4 regions of the Pseudomonas sp. GW821-FHT04C07 genome follow, and region 4 is predicted to be linked to each of the others. Evidence: predicted binding sites of a transcription regulator. Region 4 holds the regulator's gene; each other region holds the start of a gene.
What was found. Region 4 encodes sigma-54, which starts transcription at its own class of promoters, with help from an activator protein. Its sites were predicted from a motif close to ANTGGCATNNANNTTGCTNT; they were not measured.
Positions count from the first base shown of each region.

Region 1: the regulator sigma-54 is predicted to act here: its motif matches at 737-756, upstream of AC07UI_RS18980 (circularly permuted type 2 ATP-grasp protein).
Region 2: the regulator sigma-54 is predicted to act here: its motif matches at 1,004-1,023, upstream of glnA (glutamate--ammonia ligase).
Region 3: the regulator sigma-54 is predicted to act here: its motif matches at 796-815, upstream of AC07UI_RS10250 (CmpA/NrtA family ABC transporter substrate-binding protein).

Region 1 is NZ_JBWKTM010000010.1:103,414-105,558, reverse strand. It holds gene AC07UI_RS18985 (ribonuclease E inhibitor RraB) at 133-474, shown strand; gene AC07UI_RS18980 (circularly permuted type 2 ATP-grasp protein) at 788-2,145, shown strand, end outside.
Region 2 is NZ_JBWKTM010000012.1:58,851-60,995, reverse strand. It holds gene glnA (glutamate--ammonia ligase) at 1-907, opposite strand, end outside; gene thiI (tRNA uracil 4-sulfurtransferase ThiI) at 1,238-2,145, shown strand, end outside.
Region 3 is NZ_JBWKTM010000004.1:264,287-266,431, forward strand. It holds gene AC07UI_RS10245 (quinone-dependent dihydroorotate dehydrogenase) at 1-703, opposite strand, end outside; gene AC07UI_RS10250 (CmpA/NrtA family ABC transporter substrate-binding protein) at 937-2,145, shown strand, end outside.
Region 4 is NZ_JBWKTM010000017.1:102,627-104,771, reverse strand. It holds gene AC07UI_RS26040 (RNA polymerase factor sigma-54) at 75-1,568, opposite strand; gene lptB (LPS export ABC transporter ATP-binding protein) at 1,839-2,145, opposite strand, start outside.

The DNA of each region.
Region 1 (2,145 bases), on a different contig from region 4:
CTAAGGTCTGGTCTCTTGTCAGCTACATGCTTGTTTCCCGGCGGCAATCTTATTGTCGTATCGCTTTCACCATTGTGGTTGCGAGCGCAGGGAGTACGGAAAGTCTATCCATCAGTTTGAGGAGGACGTTTCATGAGCACAGCCTATCAAGAAGACATCAGCAGCAGCGTGCTGCGCCGCATGAAAGAGGGCGGTTTTGATTTTTCACGATTCCATCCCATCGAGTTCTACGCCATTTTCCCGGATGAGGAGCGGGCGCGCAGGGCGGCAGAACATTTTCGCGGTGAGTCATTGAATGCTCAGATCAGCGTGCGTGATGACGGGGCCTGGCATCTGGAGCTAAGCAAGGTGATGTATGCCACCTACGGCGGCATCGGTGACTTCGAGCAGGATTTCGAGGCGGTGGTCGAGCCTCTGGGCGGGATTATCGAAGGTTGGGGCGTGAAGCAGGAGGTACGAGGGTTACTCGCATAACACCTATGAACAGCATCAACACTCAGCATCGGCTGACCTCAGGGTCGGCCGATTTCGTTTGTGGCTGTTGGAAGATCAAAAGATCGCGGATTATCCAGAGGTTCAGGCGTGCAGCGAAATCAAGTCTGACTATGCTGGTGATAGCTATAGGCATTGCTTCGCAATGAAGCGGGGGCGATCGAGTTGGGGCGTTTGCTGCACGGGAATGGTGCGACACCTGCCGGGCTATTATCCAACTGATTGATATTAAAGCGTTTATGCCGCTGGCACGGGCCTTGCGAAGCCTTGGTGTCCGGGTGACAAGGAGTACGGCATGATCCGCACCTATTTTGATGAGATGTATGATGCCGGCGGCCAGGTCCGTCCGCATTATCGGGAGTTCGCCCGTTGGTTAGCCGAAACGCCTGACGAGCTTTTGGCACAACGGCGACGCGAGGCCGATCTGCTATTTCATCGCGCCGGTATTACTTTCACACTCTATGGTGATGAGCAGGGGACAGAGCGCCTGATTCCCTTTGACACTATTCCCCGAAGTATTCCCGCCAGTGAATGGCGGATCGTCGAACGTGGCTGCATCCAGCGGGTCAAGGCGTTGAACATGTTCCTCGCCGACCTCTATCACGAGCAGCGCATCATCAAGGCCGGCATCATCCCGGCCGAGCAAGTGCTGGCCAACGAGCAGTATCAGTTGGCCATGCAAGGGCTGTATCTGCACCGCGATATCTATTCGCATATTTCTGGCGTCGACCTGGTGCGTGACGGCGACGGCACCTATTACGTGCTCGAAGACAACCTGCGCACGCCCAGCGGTGTCAGCTACATGCTCGAAGACCGCAAGATGATGATGCGGTTGTTCCCCGAGTTGTTCGCTGCCCAGCGCATTGCGCCGATCGATCATTACCCCAACCTGTTGCTCGACACCCTGAAAAGCTCCAGCCCGCTGGAGAACCCCAGCGTCGTGGTATTGACTCCCGGACGCTTTAACAGCGCGTTCTTCGAACACGCGTTTCTGGCTCGGGAGATGGGCGTCGAACTGGTCGAGGGGGCTGATCTGTTCGTGCGTGATGACCGTGTGTTCATGCGCACTACCGACGGGCCGAAGGCCGTTGATGTGATCTATCGTCGTCTCGATGACGCATTCCTCGACCCCTTGGCGTTCAATCCCGACTCGATGCTCGGCGTGCCCGGTCTGTTGTCCTCTTATCGCTCTGGCAATGTAGTGCTGGCGAATGCCATTGGCACCGGTGTGGCGGACGATAAATCGGTCTATCCGTTTGTCACCGACATGATCCGTTTCTATCTGGACGAGGAGCCGATCCTCAAGAACGTGCCCACCTGGCAATGCCGCAAACCCGAGGAGCTGTCCCACGTGCTGGCGAACCTTCCCGAACTGGTAGTCAAGGAAACTCAAGGTTCCGGCGGTTATGGAATGCTGGTGGGGCCCGCGGCGACGGCGGCGGAAATCGAGTCGTTCCGCGCGCGGATCAAAGCCAAGCCTCACGCCTACATCGCCCAACCGACCCTGTGCCTGTCGACCTGCCCGACGTTTGTCGAAAACGGCATCGCCCCGCGCCATATCGACCTGCGCCCGTTTGTCCTGTCTGGTCGGGAAACCCGGGTAGTGCCCGGCGGCCTGACCCGCGTCGCACTGCGCGAAGGATCCCTGGTGGT
Region 2 (2,145 bases), on a different contig from region 4:
TGATGATACCGCCGATGAAGTACAGGGCGGTGTCGGACAGGCCGGCATAACCTTCGCCAGCGAAGGTGTTCTTGCCATCTTTGGAGATGGACATGTGAACGTGCATACCCGAGCCGTTGTCGCCGTACAGCGGCTTAGGCATGAAGGTCGCGGTGCGGCCGTAAGCGTCGGCAACGTTGTGTACGCAGTATTTCAGGGTCTGAACTTCGTCAGCCTTGGCTACCAGGGTGTTGAACTTGACGCCGATTTCGTTCTGGCCGGCAGTCGCCACTTCGTGGTGGTGAACTTCGATGACCAGGCCCATTTCTTCCATGGCATTGCACATGGAGGTACGGATTTCGTGGTCGTGGTCGAACGGAGGAACCGGGAAGTAGCCGCCTTTGACGCCTGGACGGTGGCCTTTGTTACCGCCTTCGACGTCCTGGTCAGACATCCACGAACCTTGTTCGGAGAAGATCTTGAACATGGAGCCGGAGATGTCGGACTTGAACTTCACTTCGTCGAAGATGAAGAATTCTGGCTCTGGACCAACGAATACGGTGTCGCCGATGCCGGTGGACTTCAGGTATTCCTCGGCACGGTGGGCAATGGCGCGTGGGTCGCGGTCATAGCCTTGCATGGTCGAAGGTTCGATGATGTCGCAGACCAGGATCAGGGTCGGCTCTTCGGTGAACGGATCGAGAACGGCGGTAGAGTCGTCCGGCAGCAGGATCATGTCGGAGGCTTCGATGCCTTTCCAGCCGGCGATGGAGGAGCCGTCGAACATTTTGCCGATTTCGAAGAAATCTTCATCCAGCGCATCACGGGCCGGCATGGTCACGTGGTGCTGAGTGCCTTTTGTGTCAGTGAAGCGCAGATCAATCCATTTGACGTCATGATCTTTGATGAGTTGAACCGACTTCGACATAGTGTCCTCCGGGTGGCTTCGGGCTGGTAGTGGAGTGCCCTTAGAATGTGGGTGATGCCGGCGCGAATACTCTGCCAAGGCAACCTGCCTCACAAGGGAGCAAATTGCATGCCAGTGCCCCGACTTGGGTTTTTCGCCCCAAACTCACGCATATATAGGTGAGCGCGGGAAATTCCGCGGGTTTTTCGCACTGCAATGTGGCGTCAAAAAGCCTTAACGCCCCGTTTTAGTGCGTCAATGGCCATCTGTATATTAACTGGTTAAACCTTGAGCAATTTCCGCTATAATCCGCGCCCCCCTTTTTCGGCTGGCCCCTCGCGCGCTGTTTTCATGAAACTAATCGTAAAAGTTTTCCCCGAAATCACTATCAAGAGCCGCCCGGTACGGATGCGTTTCATCCGCCAGCTGGCCAAGAACATCCGTGCCGTGCTCCGCGATCTGGACCCGGCGGTGGTGGTGAACGGTGTGTGGGACAATCTTGAGCTGGAAACACAGGTCAGCGAGCCGAAAGCCTTGAAGGATATGACTGATCGCCTGAGCTGCATGCCGGGCATCGCGCATTTCCTGCAGGTCGACGAGTACCCGTTGGGCGACTTCGACGACATCGTCGCCAAGTGCAAACAGCACTTCGGTGATGCCTTGCCGGGCAAGATCTTTTCAGTGCGCTGCAAGCGCGCCGGCAAGCACGAATTTACCTCGATGGACGTCGAGAAATACGTCGGTAGCCAGCTGCGTCGTCAGTGCGGCGCCGCCGGGATTTCCTTGAAAACGCCGGCAATCGAAGTGCGGATGGAAATTCGCGACCAACGGTTGTTTGTGATTCACAGCCAGCACAACGGCATCGGCGGTTATCCGTTGGGCGCCCTCGAACAGACCCTGGTGTTGATGTCCGGCGGTTTCGATTCGACGGTGGCGGCCTACCAGATCATGCGCCGCGGGCTGATGAGCCATTTCTGCTTCTTCAATCTCGGTGGGCGTGCCCACGAATTGGGCGTGATGGAAGTCGCGCACTTCATCTGGAAGAAGTACGGCAGCTCCCAGCGCGTGTTATTTGTCAGTGTGCCATTCGAGGAAGTGCTGGGAGAAATTCTCGGCAAAGTCGATAACAGTCATATGGGCGTAGTATTGAAGCGTATGATGTTGCGCGCTGCGTCCCGAATCGCTGATCGGCTGGACATCGATGCGCTGGTGACCGGCGAAGCGATTTCCCAGGTTTCCAGCCAGACGCTGCCGAACCT
Region 3 (2,145 bases), on a different contig from region 4:
CGATCAATGCTTGCGCGACCTGTACGGTTTCTTCATCGGTCATGTCCGGGGCTATCTTGATCGCCAGTGGTACACGCTTGCCGTGACGCTGCGTCAGGTCTTCCTGGCGTTGACGCAGCGCTTCGAGCAACTGCTTGAGCGAATCGCCGAATTGCAGGCTGCGCAGGCCTGGAGTGTTCGGTGAGCTGACGTTGACCGTTACATAGCTGGCATGGGCGTACACCTTGTCCAGACAGATCAGGTAATCATCGACCGCACGCTCGACCGGTGTGTCGAAATTCTTGCCGATATTGATACCCAGAATGCCTTTGTACCTGGCCGCTGCCACCCGTGCCAGCAAGTAATCGACGCCGAGGTTGTTGAACCCCATACGGTTGATGATCGCCTCAGCTTGCGGCAAACGGAAAATCCGTGGTTTCGGATTACCCGGTTGTGGACGTGGGGTGATGGTGCCGATCTCGACAAAGCCGAAGCCCAGCTGGGCAAAACCATCAATGGCCGCGCCATTCTTGTCCAGGCCCGCTGCCAGACCGACCGGATTGGGGAAATCCAGCCCCATGACATTCACCGGCAGTTGCAAAGGCGCCTTGCACAGCAAGCCATTGAGACCCAAACGCCCGCCCGCACCGATCAGGTCCAGGGACAGATCGTGGGAGGTTTCCGGGGAGAGTTTGAACAATAGCTGGCGGGCCAGGGTATACATGGGCGGGCTTGACTCGGTTGGCGGCGAAATGAGGCGGCGATTATAGCCGGGCAACGGTGCCGCAAGCGAGGCACGCGATGAAATCAATGGAGAGTGGCATATGCCTTGCACCATCGATTGCATCAGCTCTCATGCCAACAGCGGGATGAGTCGAAGGACAACGGCGTCGTCACCCGGCTTTGCTTTGGCAAGGGACCTGGGTACGACGCTTTTTTATGGAAGGTGCACACCTGATGAATGAGTTTCCAGCCAATCCACTGGCCTGGGTCAATGGCAGCGATGCCCCGGAAAAGAGTGCGATCAATCTGGGCTTCATGGCCCTGAGCGATTGCGCCTCGGTGGTGGTCGCCGCCACCCAGGGCTTCGCCCAGCCCTATGGGCTGACCTTGAACCTCAAGCGCCAGTCATCCTGGGCCAACCTGCGGGACAAACTGGTCAGCGGCGAGCTGGATGCCGCTCACAGCCTGTATGGCTTGATCTACGCCGTGCACCTGGGCATCGGCGGCATCGCGGCCAGCGACATGGCGGTGCTCATGGGTCTGAACCAGAACGGTCAAAGCATCAATCTGTCCCACGGCCTGCAAGCCCTTGGCGTGACCAGTCCTGAAGCGCTTCACCTGCACGTGCACCAAAGTCGCGCAAAGCTGACCTTCGCCCAGACGTTCCCCACCGGCACCCACGCCATGTGGCTCTATTACTGGCTCGCCAGCCAAGGCATCCATCCGCTGCAGGATGTCGACAGCGTGGTGGTGCCGCCGCCGCAAATGGTCGCGCATTTGCAGGCCGGGCGCATCGACGGCTTTTGTGTCGGCGAGCCGTGGAGCGCCAGTGCAGTGAAGCAGGATCTGGGGTTCACCATGGCCACCAGCCAAACCATCTGGCCCGATCACCCGGAGAAAGTGCTGGGCTGCACCCGCGCATTTGTCGAACAGTACCCCAACACCGCCCGCGCACTGGTCATGGCGATCCTCGAAGCCAGTCGCTTTATCGAACAGAGCACCGAGAACCGTCAAAGCACCGCGCAACTGTTGAGCGGTCGAGAATATCTGGACACGCCCGTAGACTGCATCCAGCCACGCTTGCTCGGCGACTATGCCGATGGCCTCGGCAATCGCTGGCAAGACCCCCATGCACTGCGCTTCCACGGCGCGGGCGAGGTCAACCTGCCATACTTTACAGATGGAATGTGGTTCATGACCCAATTCCGCCGCTGGGGCTTGTTGCGTGACGACCCGGATTACCTCGGCGTCGCTCGCCAGGTTCAGCAACTGGACCTGTACCGCGAGGCGGCCACCGCAGTAGGCGTGAGCCACTCTGGGGAGGCAATGCGCAGCAGCCAATTGATCGACGGCAAGATCTGGGACGGTTCGGACCCGGCCGGTTATGCCCGCAGCTTCACCCTGCACGCCATGAACGCCCCCTCCGCCCTTCTTGCCAGCCGC
Region 4 (2,145 bases):
AGCTTCTCCTTCGTTGCCAGTGCATAAAGCGGCAGGCAGAAATGCCTGCCACTGGAACGCTGTGGCGTGGCCCGTTACATCAAACGCTTACGTTCGCTCGAAGGCGCGATCCCAAGGGATTCGCGGTATTTGGCGACGGTGCGACGGGCTACCTGAATGCCTTGTGCCTCCAGTAAACCAGCGATCTTGCTGTCACTCAACGGCTTTTTCTGATTTTCCGCTGCAACCAGTTTTTTGATGATCGCGCGGATCGCTGTAGACGAGCATTCACCGCCTTCAGAGGTGCTTACGTGGCTGGAGAAAAAATATTTCAGTTCGTAGATGCCGCGCGGGGTATGCATGAATTTCTGGGTGGTGACCCGGGAAATTGTCGATTCGTGCATGCCGACCGCTTCGGCGATGTCATGCAGCACCAGCGGTTTCATCGCCTCATCGCCGTACTCGAGAAAGCCCCGTTGATGCTCGACGATCTGGGTGGCGACTTTCATCAGGGTTTCGTTGCGGCTTTGCAGGCTTTTGATGAACCAGCGCGCTTCCTGCAACTGGTTGCGCATGAAGGTGTTGTCGGCGCTGGTGTCGGCCCGGCGCACGAAACCGGCGTACTGCGGGTTGACCCGCAGGCGCGGCACGGATTCCTGATTCAACTCCACCAGCCAGCGTTCGTTGTCCTTGCGTACGATGACGTCGGGGACGACGTACTCGGCTTCGCTGGATTCGATTTGAGAACCCGGGCGCGGGTTGAGGCTTTGCACCAGCTCGATGATCTGCCGCAGTTCGTCCTCTTTGAGCTTCATACGGCGCATCAGCTGGCTGTAGTCACGGCTGCCAAGCAGGTCGATGAAGTCGGTGACCAGGCGTTTAGCCTCGCTCAGCCAAGGTGTTTTGGCTGGCATTTGACGCAGCTGCAGCAACAGGCATTCGCTGAGGTTGCGCGCACCGATACCGGCGGGTTCGAATTGCTGGATGCGGTGCAGGACGGCCTCAATCTCGTCCAGTTCGATGTCCAGTTCCGGGTCGAAGGCTTCGAGGATTTCCTCAAGAGTTTCGTCCAGGTAGCCCTGATTGTTGATGCAATCGATCAGGGTAACGGCGATCAGGCGATCAGTATCGGACATCGGTGCCAGGTTCAGTTGCCAGAGCAAATGACTCTGCAGGCTCTCACCGGCCGATGTGCGGGTGGTGAAGTCCCACTCGTCGTCATCGTTACTCGGCAGGCTGCTGGCACTGGTCTGGTAAACATCTTCCCAAGCGGTGTCGACAGGTAATTCGTTGGGGATGCGCTCGTTCCAGTCGCCTTCCTCGAGGTTATCCACCGTCGGGGCGGTTTCCTGGTAAGAGGGTTCCTGAACATCGGTATTGGCTTTCTGCTCGACGTTGTCGGCCAGAGGGTCGGCGTTATCGAAGTCGTCGCCTTCTTCCTGGCGTTCGAGCATCGGATTGGACTCCAGTGCCTCCTGAATTTCCTGTTGCAGGTCCAGGGTCGACAATTGGAGCAGGCGGATGGCCTGTTGCAGCTGCGGTGTCATCGTCAGCTGCTGGCCCATTCTCAAGACTAGCGATGGTTTCATGGCAGGGGCTTAACACCTTATTTGCCGGCGCACATGCGCCATCCACTACAGGGCGCCGAAGCGCCAAACATAAGCAAATTATATGCCTGAAACTGAAGTGTTTGCCTAGAGCGCGGTAACAATAAAAATTTACAGGGTCTCATTGCTACTGGCGCTCTGACTATTGGCTGAACACCTGAGGGCGCGTGTTTGCCTAAAGCGCGGTAACAATAAAATTTATAGGGTTTTATTGATAGCGGCGCTCTGACGACTTGCCCAACACCTCAGCGCTTACAGGCGGAACTCATGGCCCAGATACACTTCCTTGACCAGCTCGTTGGCCAGGATGGTGGCGGAGTCGCCTTCGGCGATCAGTTGACCGTCGTTAACGATGTAGGCGGTCTCGCAGATATCCAGGGTTTCACGGACGTTGTGATCTGTGATCAGCACGCCGATGCCCTTGGCCTTCAGGTGATGAATGATCTGCTTGATGTCTCCCACCGAGATCGGATCCACACCGGCAAACGGTTCATCGAGCAGGATGAACTTCGGTGCGGTGGCCAGGGCTCGGGCGATTTCCACGCGACGACGTTCGCCA